2 regions of the Halomonas sp. YLB-10 genome follow, and region 1 is predicted to be linked to the other one. Evidence: predicted binding sites of a transcription regulator. Region 1 holds the regulator's gene; the other holds the start of a gene.
What was found. Region 1 encodes PhoB, which activates phosphate uptake and scavenging genes when phosphate is short. Its sites were predicted from a motif close to TGTCATANNNNTGTCANA; they were not measured.
Positions count from the first base shown of each region.

Region 1 (4,419 bases):
CGGTGGCGAGTCTGGTGGCCTTCGCCTGGCTGCTCAGTCAGACCGATGCCGACTACGCCGGGCGTGCCTTTGCCGCTTACGGGGGCGTCTACATCGTGGCGTCGCTGGGCTGGCTGTGGTGGGTCGAGCAGCGCCTGCCGGATCGCTGGGACCTGATCGGGGGAGTGCTGTGTCTGATGGGTGCCGCGGTCATCCTGCTGGGGCCCAGGAGCTGATGGGAGCACGCTCGGTTCGTTCTGGCGGGGCCTAGGCGCTGTCCGAAAAGTCGACGAGCGAAGGTTAGACAAGGCAAAAATCGGTGAGAAAGCGCAGTTTACGGGGTGTAATTGAGCATTTTGACCGGGCTGGCGCACCAGCCGATTTTTAACGCCGTATTACCGAGCGCAGGCACTTTTCAGACAAGCCCTAGTGCACAGCGCCGGCGCGGCCGAGCGCCACAGGGTCGGCCGCTGCCAGCCGGCTCGAGGGAAAGATGCAGCGGAAGGTTGCGCCCTCGCCGAGCCGGGAGTCGATATCCAGGCGTGCCTCGTGGCGCAGCAGCACATGCTTGACGATGGCCAGTCCCAGGCCGGTACCACCGGTGGCGGTGCTGCGGCCCTTGTCGACCCGGTAGAAACGTTCGGTAAGGCGTGGCAGGTGCCTCGGATCGATGCCTTCGCCGTCGTCTTCCACCTCGAGGCAGGCGCCTTCGCCGTAGGCACGCCAGCGTAGCGTGATATGGGCGCCGTCACCGGCGTAGCGCACCGCATTGAAGGCCAGGTTGGAGACTGCGCTGTGCATCTCCTTCTCGCTGCCGGTGAGACTGCGCGATTCTTCGACGACCACCTCGATCTGCTGGCGGCCGCCTGACAATGCCTCGGCGTCGCGCTTGACCGCCTGCAGCAGGGTGGTGGGGTCGAGGCGAACGTGGTCGCTGCCGCCCTGGTCGTTCTCGAGTCGTGACAGCAGCAGCAGGTCGTTGACCAGATTCTGCATGCGGCGCGTCTGGCTCTGCATCTGGGCGACCCCCTTGCCCAGGCGCTCCGGCAGCATGCCGGCCATGTCGCTGTAGGTCTCCAGGTAGCCGGTGAGCACGGTCAACGGCGTGCGCAGCTCGTGGGAGACGTTGGCGACGAAGTCGCGGCGCATCTGTTCCAGGCGATGCAGACGGGTGATATCGCGGGCCATGACCAGGCGTTCATCGTCACCGTACAGGGTGATCTGGAACTGCAGGATCATGTTCTCGTCGATGGGGGAGGGCAGGCTCAGCGGTTCGCGGTAGTCACGGGCATTGAAGTAGCCGACGAAGCGCGGGTCGCGCAGCAGGTTGGTGATGTGCTGGCCGCGGTCCAGTGCCGGCTTCAGGCCGAGCATGCGCTCGGCGGAGCTGTTCCACCACTCCAGGTCGCCGTGGCGATCGAGCATCACCACGCTGTCGCGCATCGCCTCGGACGACTCCTGGATACGCTGCAGGGTCGAGCGCAGGCGGCGCTGAGTGATCCGCTGGCCCTTTTGATAGCGATAGAGGCGATCGAACAGCTCGCCCCACAGGCCACTGGCGGTGGGAGGTTCCTGCTGGGGGCGGTGGGTCAGCCAGTCGTGCATCGCGTGCAGGTTGCGCAGGTGATAGCTGAGCCCAAGCGCCAGGCCAAGGCCGATGCCTACGCTGGACAGCGAGAAGGGCCAGCCCAGCAAGGCGCCGAGACCCACCAGCACGGCCAGGCGCCAGACTTCTCGTCTCCACAGACGACCCACGTCAGTTCTCGGCTCCGTTCACCTCATCCCTCCTGGTGCTGCGTTGCGTCGATGGCTCGCTCAGACCTTGGCCGAAAAGCGATAACCGGTACCGCGTACGGTCTGGATCAGTTGCTGATGGGGTTCCCCCAGGGCCTTGCGCAGGCGGCGGATATGCACGTCGACGGTACGTTCTTCCACGTAGACGTTGCCACCCCAGACCTGATCGAGCAACTGGCCACGGGTGTAGGCGCGCTCCTGGTGGGTCATGAAGAACTGCAGCAGGCGATATTCGGTGGGGCCCATGTCCAGTGACTTGCCGTCGACGCTGACGCGATGGCTGACCGGGTCGAGCTTGAGGCCTTCCACCTCCACCGGGTCCTCGACGCCCCGCGGAGTGGCGCGTCGCAGAACTGCCTTGAGTCTGGCCACCAGTTCTCGCGGCGAGAATGGCTTGGTGATGTAGTCGTCGGCGCCGGCTTCGAGGCCCTGGATCTTGTTGTCCTCCTCACCCTTGGCGGTGAGCAGGATGATCGGCAGCTCTGCGGTGGTTTCCTCGCGCTTGAGCCGGCGGGCCAGTTCGATGCCGCTGGTGCCCGGCATCATCCAGTCCAGCAGCAGCAGGTCTGGCTGGTCATCGACGATGATGGCGTGGGCGGCCTGAGCATTGTCCGCCTCGAGCACCCGGTAGTCGGCCATTTCCAGCGCCACCGCGATCATTTCGCGGATCGGGGCTTCGTCATCGACGATCAGTACGGTCTTGGCGGTCATCCCGGGAGCCTCTTGGTCAGGGTCTTACACTCGACGGTGACAAATGACACCACGTCAATGTGACAATTAGATGACATTGTATCCATTGTCGAGCGACCGAGACGGGCATTTCCCTCACCCGAGGGAGGGATAGAGGCTCAGTCCGAGTCCGGCGAACAGCAATAGGCCCGACCAGTGGTTGTTGAGAAAGGCCTGGAAGCAACGGTCGCGGTCACGGCTCTTGATCAGCCGCTGCTGGTGGACAAAGGTCGCGCCCATGGCCAGCCAGCCGAGCCAGAAGAAGCCGCCCAGCGCCAGCAGGCTGCCGGCCCAGGCCAGCAGCCCCAGGGTAGCCAGCTGCAATAGCGCAATGATGCGGGTGTCCCAGCGGCCGAACAGTACCGCGGTGGACTTGATGCCGATCTTGAGGTCGTCGTCGCGGTCGACCATGGCGTATTCGGTGTCGTAGGCCACGGTCCACAGCACGTTGGCGGTAAACAGCAGCCAGGCGACCATCGGGACTTCGCCGAGCACCGCGCCGAAGGCCATCGGAATGGCCCAGGAGAAGGCTGCGCCCAGCACCACCTGGGGGAAGTGGGTGTAGCGTTTCATGAAGGGATAGCTGGCGGCCAGCACCGCTCCGATCAACGACAGCCACACGGTAAAGCCGTTGGTCAGCCAGACCAGCGCGAAGGCCGATCCCAGCAGGCACACGAACAGCACCTTGGCCTCCCGCTCACTGATGCGGCCGGTGGCCAGCGGTCGGTTCTTGGTGCGTTTGACGTGGCCATCGAAGTGGCGATCGGCGTAGTCGTTGACCACGCAGCCCGCCGCCCGCATCAGGTAGACGCCGGCGACGAAGATCAGCAGGGTGTCACGGGCCGGAATGCCCTCGGAGGCCACCCACAGCGCCCACAGGGTCGGCCACATCAACAGCCAGGTACCGATGGGGCGGTCCAGACGCATCAGCGCCAGAAAGTCGGGAATTCGGTTCAGGTATCCAGGGGGACGCAGCAGCGAACGATCCATCGGTTTCTCTCATGCTCTGGCGCAGGTCAGGCGAAAATGAGGCGTAAGCCGGGCAACAGTCGCTCCTCGGAGAAACATCGCCGAGAAGCCTTGGCGCAGCCTAGCGCGAGCCGACGGCCATGACCAGCCAGGCGGCTCGCTCCGAAGTTGGCGACGGAAGGGCGATGGCGGGGTGACAGCCGGTGAGCGACAGCTAGTCAGCCGGTGGCAGAGGCCGACAGCGACAACGCTCGGCCCATGGTCGGCATAAAGCTCTCCTGCACCAGCAGCACCCAGCCGCTGTGACGAAATACCGAGCGGCGTTGCCACAGTCCGGTATAGCCGTGGATCGGCCTGGTGTTACGGCCGATCTGAATGGCGCTGCGCTCGAGATCGGGCTGGCGAAACAGCCAGCTGCCGAGAGAGGTCTCGCCGAGGCCTTCGAAGGGAGCGTCGTGACGCTCGACGATCGGTGCCACGCTGCGCGCCACCACCCAGGGCTCCTCGTCCACGCACAGGGCGACCTCGCGCAGCCAGGCCTGCTCGTCGCTGGCCAGACCCAGCACGTGGGCCTCGTCAGGCCACGGCAGGCCCTTGGCCTCCGCCAGCAGGCGTACGCGAAAGTGCCCGGCGCCTGCCGCCTCGATCAGGCGTTCTGTCAGGGAGTCCCGCGAGGCCAGCCAGGCGTGCCAGTCAGCGGGCACCGCGATGCCACCGGAGGCCAGCGACACCCAGCCGGGGTCGACGATATCGGCCGCGTCGGCATTCGGCGAAGAGGCTGTGGCTGGCGCGGGATTACCCGGTTCGGACCCCGAGCGCTCCTCCAAGGAGCGGAATGTGGAAGGAAGCTGTGTCATGCGGCCTCGGCAGGGCTGTCGTCACCGGACGGCGGTGCTCCGGTCGGTCGGCGCATAGTGTACCATGTGGCCCAGCACTCACCCGCTGGTG
Region 1 is NZ_RRCU01000005.1:180,517-184,935, forward strand. Features, by position in the region: gene EBB56_RS12875 (YnfA family protein) at 1-215, shown strand, start outside; gene phoR (phosphate regulon sensor histidine kinase PhoR) at 406-1,734, opposite strand; gene phoB (phosphate regulon transcriptional regulator PhoB) at 1,795-2,484, opposite strand; gene ubiA (4-hydroxybenzoate octaprenyltransferase) at 2,599-3,492, opposite strand; gene EBB56_RS12895 (chorismate lyase) at 3,690-4,328, opposite strand.

Region 2 (4,419 bases), on a different contig from region 1:
GTGCCGCATCACCCTCAGAAGATCGCCATGATGCTGTCGGCCATGCGCCACTTCGCCGCCACTCTTCGCGACAAGGGCTATCGCGTCCACTACAGCGCCCTCGATGATCCGGACAACGCCCATGGCCTGCTGGCGGAGGCGGAACGCCTCGCGCAAGCCTACGACTGTTCGCGGATTGTCACCACAAGGCCCGGCGAATGGCGGCTACTGGATGCCATGGAGCGCCGCCAGGGCGGGATACCCTGGCAATGGGTCGAGGACGACCGCTTCTACTGCACGCCTGGTGAATTCGGCGACTGGTTGTCCCATCGCCGGCAGCCTCGCATGGAGGGCTTCTATCGACTGATGCGTCGCCGCACCGGCCTGCTGATGGAGGGCGATGAACCCATGGGCGGCCAGTGGAACTTCGACAAGGACAACCGACGACCCCTGCCCCAGCACTACACGCTGCCCAAGCCTCCCCGCCACACCGTCGACGACATGACCCGTGAGGTGCTGACACTGGTGGAGGAACACTTCGATGAACACTTCGGTCGTCTGGATGGCTTCCACTGGCCGGTCACCCGACGCCAGGCGCTGGTCGATCTCAGACACTTCATCGATCACCTGCTGCCGAGCTTCGGTGACGTCCAGGACGCCATCAGCGACAGCGATCCCTTTCTCTTCCACTCGCGCCTGTCCGCTCCCATGAACCTTGGCCTGCTCAGCCCGAGAGAAGTCTGCGAGGCCGCCGAAACCGCTTATCTCGAGGGGCATGCACCGATCAATGCGGTGGAAGGTTTTATCCGCCAGATCCTCGGCTGGCGAGAGTACGTCAGGGGCATCTACTGGACCCGTATGCCGGACTACAAGGGCTATAACGCCTTGCAGGCCCGCAGGGGTCTGCCCCACTTCTACTGGAGCGGTGACACCGGCATGCGCTGTCTATCCCGCGCGATCGGCATGACCCGGGACAACGCCTACGCGCACCATATCCAGCGTCTGATGGTGACCGGCAACTTTGCTCTGCTGTGCGACGTCAGCCCCGAGGCCCTGTGCGACTGGTACCTGGCGGTCTACGCCGACGCCTGTGAATGGGTCGAATTGCCCAATACGCTTGGCATGGTGTTGCACGCCGACGGTGGACTGATGGGCTCGAAGCCCTACTGTGCGTCAGGCAAGTACATCGATCGGATGTCTGACCATTGCCGCCACTGTCGCTATGACGTGAAAAAGACCCTGGGCGAAGACGCCTGTCCCTTCAACAGCCTCTACTGGGACTTTCTCGAACGTCACGCCGACACCCTGGCGAGCAATCCTCGCATGAAGCTGATCTATGGCTCGCTGCGCCGCATGAGCGATGACAAGCGCAGCGCCATGCGCCGCCAGGCCACGTCCTTTCTCGACAACCTGGCATGCGAACCGAGCTACGGTCAGGGTCCCCACCGCGACGGCTATCGACCTCAGGGAGCGAATCCATGAATCGGTTCGAGACACTCGCCACACCGCTTGCGCTGTTTCATGATGGTCAGTGCCCACTATGCCGCAAGGAGATCGCCTGGCTGAGGCGGCATCCGCGCAGCCGGCTGATCCACTTTATCGATATCCGCGACGACGATTTTTGCGCCGAGGCCTGGGGCCAGCGCTTCGATGACATGCTGGGCAAGCTGCACCTGCGCGACGCCACAGGTCGCTGGTTCATCGGCATGGATGCCACTCGCGCATTGTACGCGACGCTGGGTCATCGCCGTTGGGTGCAGCTAAGCAGCGTACCCGGTTTGCGTGGACTGCTGGACATCGGCTATCTGGGCTTCGCCCGACTGCGCCCCTGGCTAACAGGGACTCAAAGGAAGCGATAAGGCAGGTCGACACCGCCAAGGGCCCTGGCAGCTTGCGCCAGGGACTTGTTCGGTGAACGTGGGTACATCAGTGGCAAGGCAGAGACGGCGAGACTGCCGTCGAGAGGGTTCCAGCACCAGGTTGGTGTGGAACGATGTCACTCAAAACACCAGGGGCATACGTGAGGCCAGCGGTTCGGCATAGTGGGCCTCGCGACCGATCACCTCGTCGTGGGCCACGTGCTGGACCAGGTAGGCGCGGTGGATACCGGCACGCTTGAGCTCCAGGTAGACGTCGTCCAGCGAGCGGAACAACACCGGCTTGCCGCGGCGGCAGAGCATCTTGCGGGCACCTTCCACGTCTTCCAGTTCGACCTGGTAAAAACGGCTGCCGGCATGGCCGATCACGCGAATCTCGAAGTTGTCGTGGCGGCCGACAAAGGCCTTGAGATCATTAATTTCCATCGTATCTTTCGCCTCTTTTCATCCTGTCGCGACGGGGGTCCTGTGGCCCCCGCCCTCCTTATGTGACGACACTACGGCGACGAGCGTGCCGATGATATTTCGGCAGACCATGACGCTCGTTTCATTTCCCTGTGCCGCGCATGTGACTCTCTGATCATGGCACAGCCTGGGCCCTTCGGGTGACATTCCCGTGACGGTGTGAAGAATTTCTCTGATCTGGATACATATTGGCCGTTTCGCGCGCACAGCGGGTTAAACGACCTCCATGATCGCGGCGGAGAAAAGGGGGTCTTCAGCGGCAGGCAGCGCCTTTGCGGGAGGAAGTGGAGAGCTTGAAGGAGGGAAAACGAAGGCCCGCGACACGAATGCTCGCGGGCGACGGATCCGGCGGTGAGACTACTGGTAGTCGGAGGGATCGATGGCCTTGCCGAGGGAGTTGCGGTCGACCCAATTGCCGGCCTTGGTCTCCTTGTAGCGAAACACCACCTTGTCGCCGATCTGCACCGGCAGCTCGGAGTCTTCTGTCTGGTAGCTGTAGTCCACGCCGTCCACTACCAGGTGATAGCGATACAGATCGGGCATGCCGAGCCATTCCTTGAACGGGCCTTCCCGTTCCACCGAGGTCAATTCGCCACGGGCTTCCAGCTTGGGCGCGCGACGGCGATTGCCGCGTCGAAATCCGCCTGCCATGTCAGGTCTCCTTCACTGTGTCTGTCGAAATCGCAAGGGGCGGCATTATACGAGCCCGTCGGTCAGGCTCAAGCACGTTTATTCGCCGAAGGTATCACCGTAGCTGTCCGGCGCCAGATCCTCGAAGCGGGTGTACTTGCCGATAAAGGCCATGTGCACCGTCCCGATGGGACCATTACGTTGCTTGCCGATGATGAATTCGGCGAGCCCCTTGTTGTCGGGATTATCCGGGTTGTAGACCTCATCACGATAGACGAAACCGATCAGGTCGGCGTCCTGCTCGATGGCCCCGGATTCACGCAGGTCCGACATCACCGGACGCTTGTTGGGGCGCTGCTCCAGCGAGCGGTTGAGCTGCGACAGCGCAATCACCGGGCAGCCGAACTCCTTGGCAAGCCCCTTGAGCGAGCGCGAGATCTCCGAAATCTCGCCGGTACGGTTGTCACCGAACCCCGGCACCTGCATCAACTGAAGGTAGTCGATCATGATCATCGCCAGGTTGCCGTGCTCGCGCACCACGCGACGCACCCGTGAGCGCATCTCGTTGGGCGACAGCGCAGCGGTGTCATCGATGAACAGTTGCTTGTCCTTGAGCAGGTTGACCGCCGAGGTCAACCTCGGCCAGTCCTCGTCCTCGAGCTGACCGGAGCGTACTCGGGTCTGGTCGATGCGGCCGAGTGACGACAGCATGCGCAGCATGATCGAGTCTGCCGGCATCTCCATGGAGAACACCATCACCGGCTTGTCGCTGGACACCACCGCGTGCTCCACCAGGTTCATGGCGAAGGTGGTCTTGCCCATGGACGGACGCCCGGCAACGATCACCAGGTCGGAGGGCTGCAGCCCGGAGGTCATGTCATCGAGATCACGAAAGCCGGTCGACAGGCCGGTCATCTCGCCTTTCATGTTGAACAGCTCGTCGATGCGATCGACGGCCTTGGTCAGCAGTTCGCTCATGCCGATGGGGCCACCGGCCTTGGGGCGATCCTCGCTGATCTGGAACACCAGCCGCTCGGCCTCGTTGACCAGCTCATCGGCAGGACGCCCATTGGGGCTGAAGGCGCCGTCGGCGATCTGGTTGGCCGCCTGGATCAGCTTTCTCAGGGTGGCGCGTTCGCGCACGATGTCGCCATAGGCGCGGATATTGCTGGCCGAGGGAGTGTTGCGGGCCAGCTCCGCCAGGTAGGCGAGCCCGCCCACGGTGTCGAGCTGGTCGCGCCCCTCCAGGGCCTCGGACAGGGTCACCACGTCCAGCGGACGGCTCGACTCGGCCAGCGCCACCATGGCGTTGAACACCAGGCGATGCTCGTAGCGATAGAAGTCGTCGGCCACCAGCCGGTCGGCGATATTGTCCCAGGCCTGATTGTCGAGCATCAGGCCACCCAGCACCGACTGCTCGGCCTCCACCGAGTGCGGCGGAACCTTCAGCGCCGCGGCTTCACGATCG
Region 2 is NZ_RRCU01000001.1:810,698-815,116, forward strand. Features, by position in the region: gene EBB56_RS03330 (cryptochrome/photolyase family protein) at 1-1,461, shown strand, start outside; gene EBB56_RS03335 (thiol-disulfide oxidoreductase DCC family protein) at 1,458-1,838, shown strand; gene EBB56_RS03340 (DUF6482 family protein) at 1,980-2,282, opposite strand; gene EBB56_RS03345 (hypothetical protein) at 2,679-2,972, opposite strand; gene dnaB (replicative DNA helicase) at 3,051-4,419, opposite strand, start outside.
Region 2: a site for PhoB is predicted at 2,461-2,478, ahead of EBB56_RS03340 (DUF6482 family protein). Genes of this name have one in related genera too.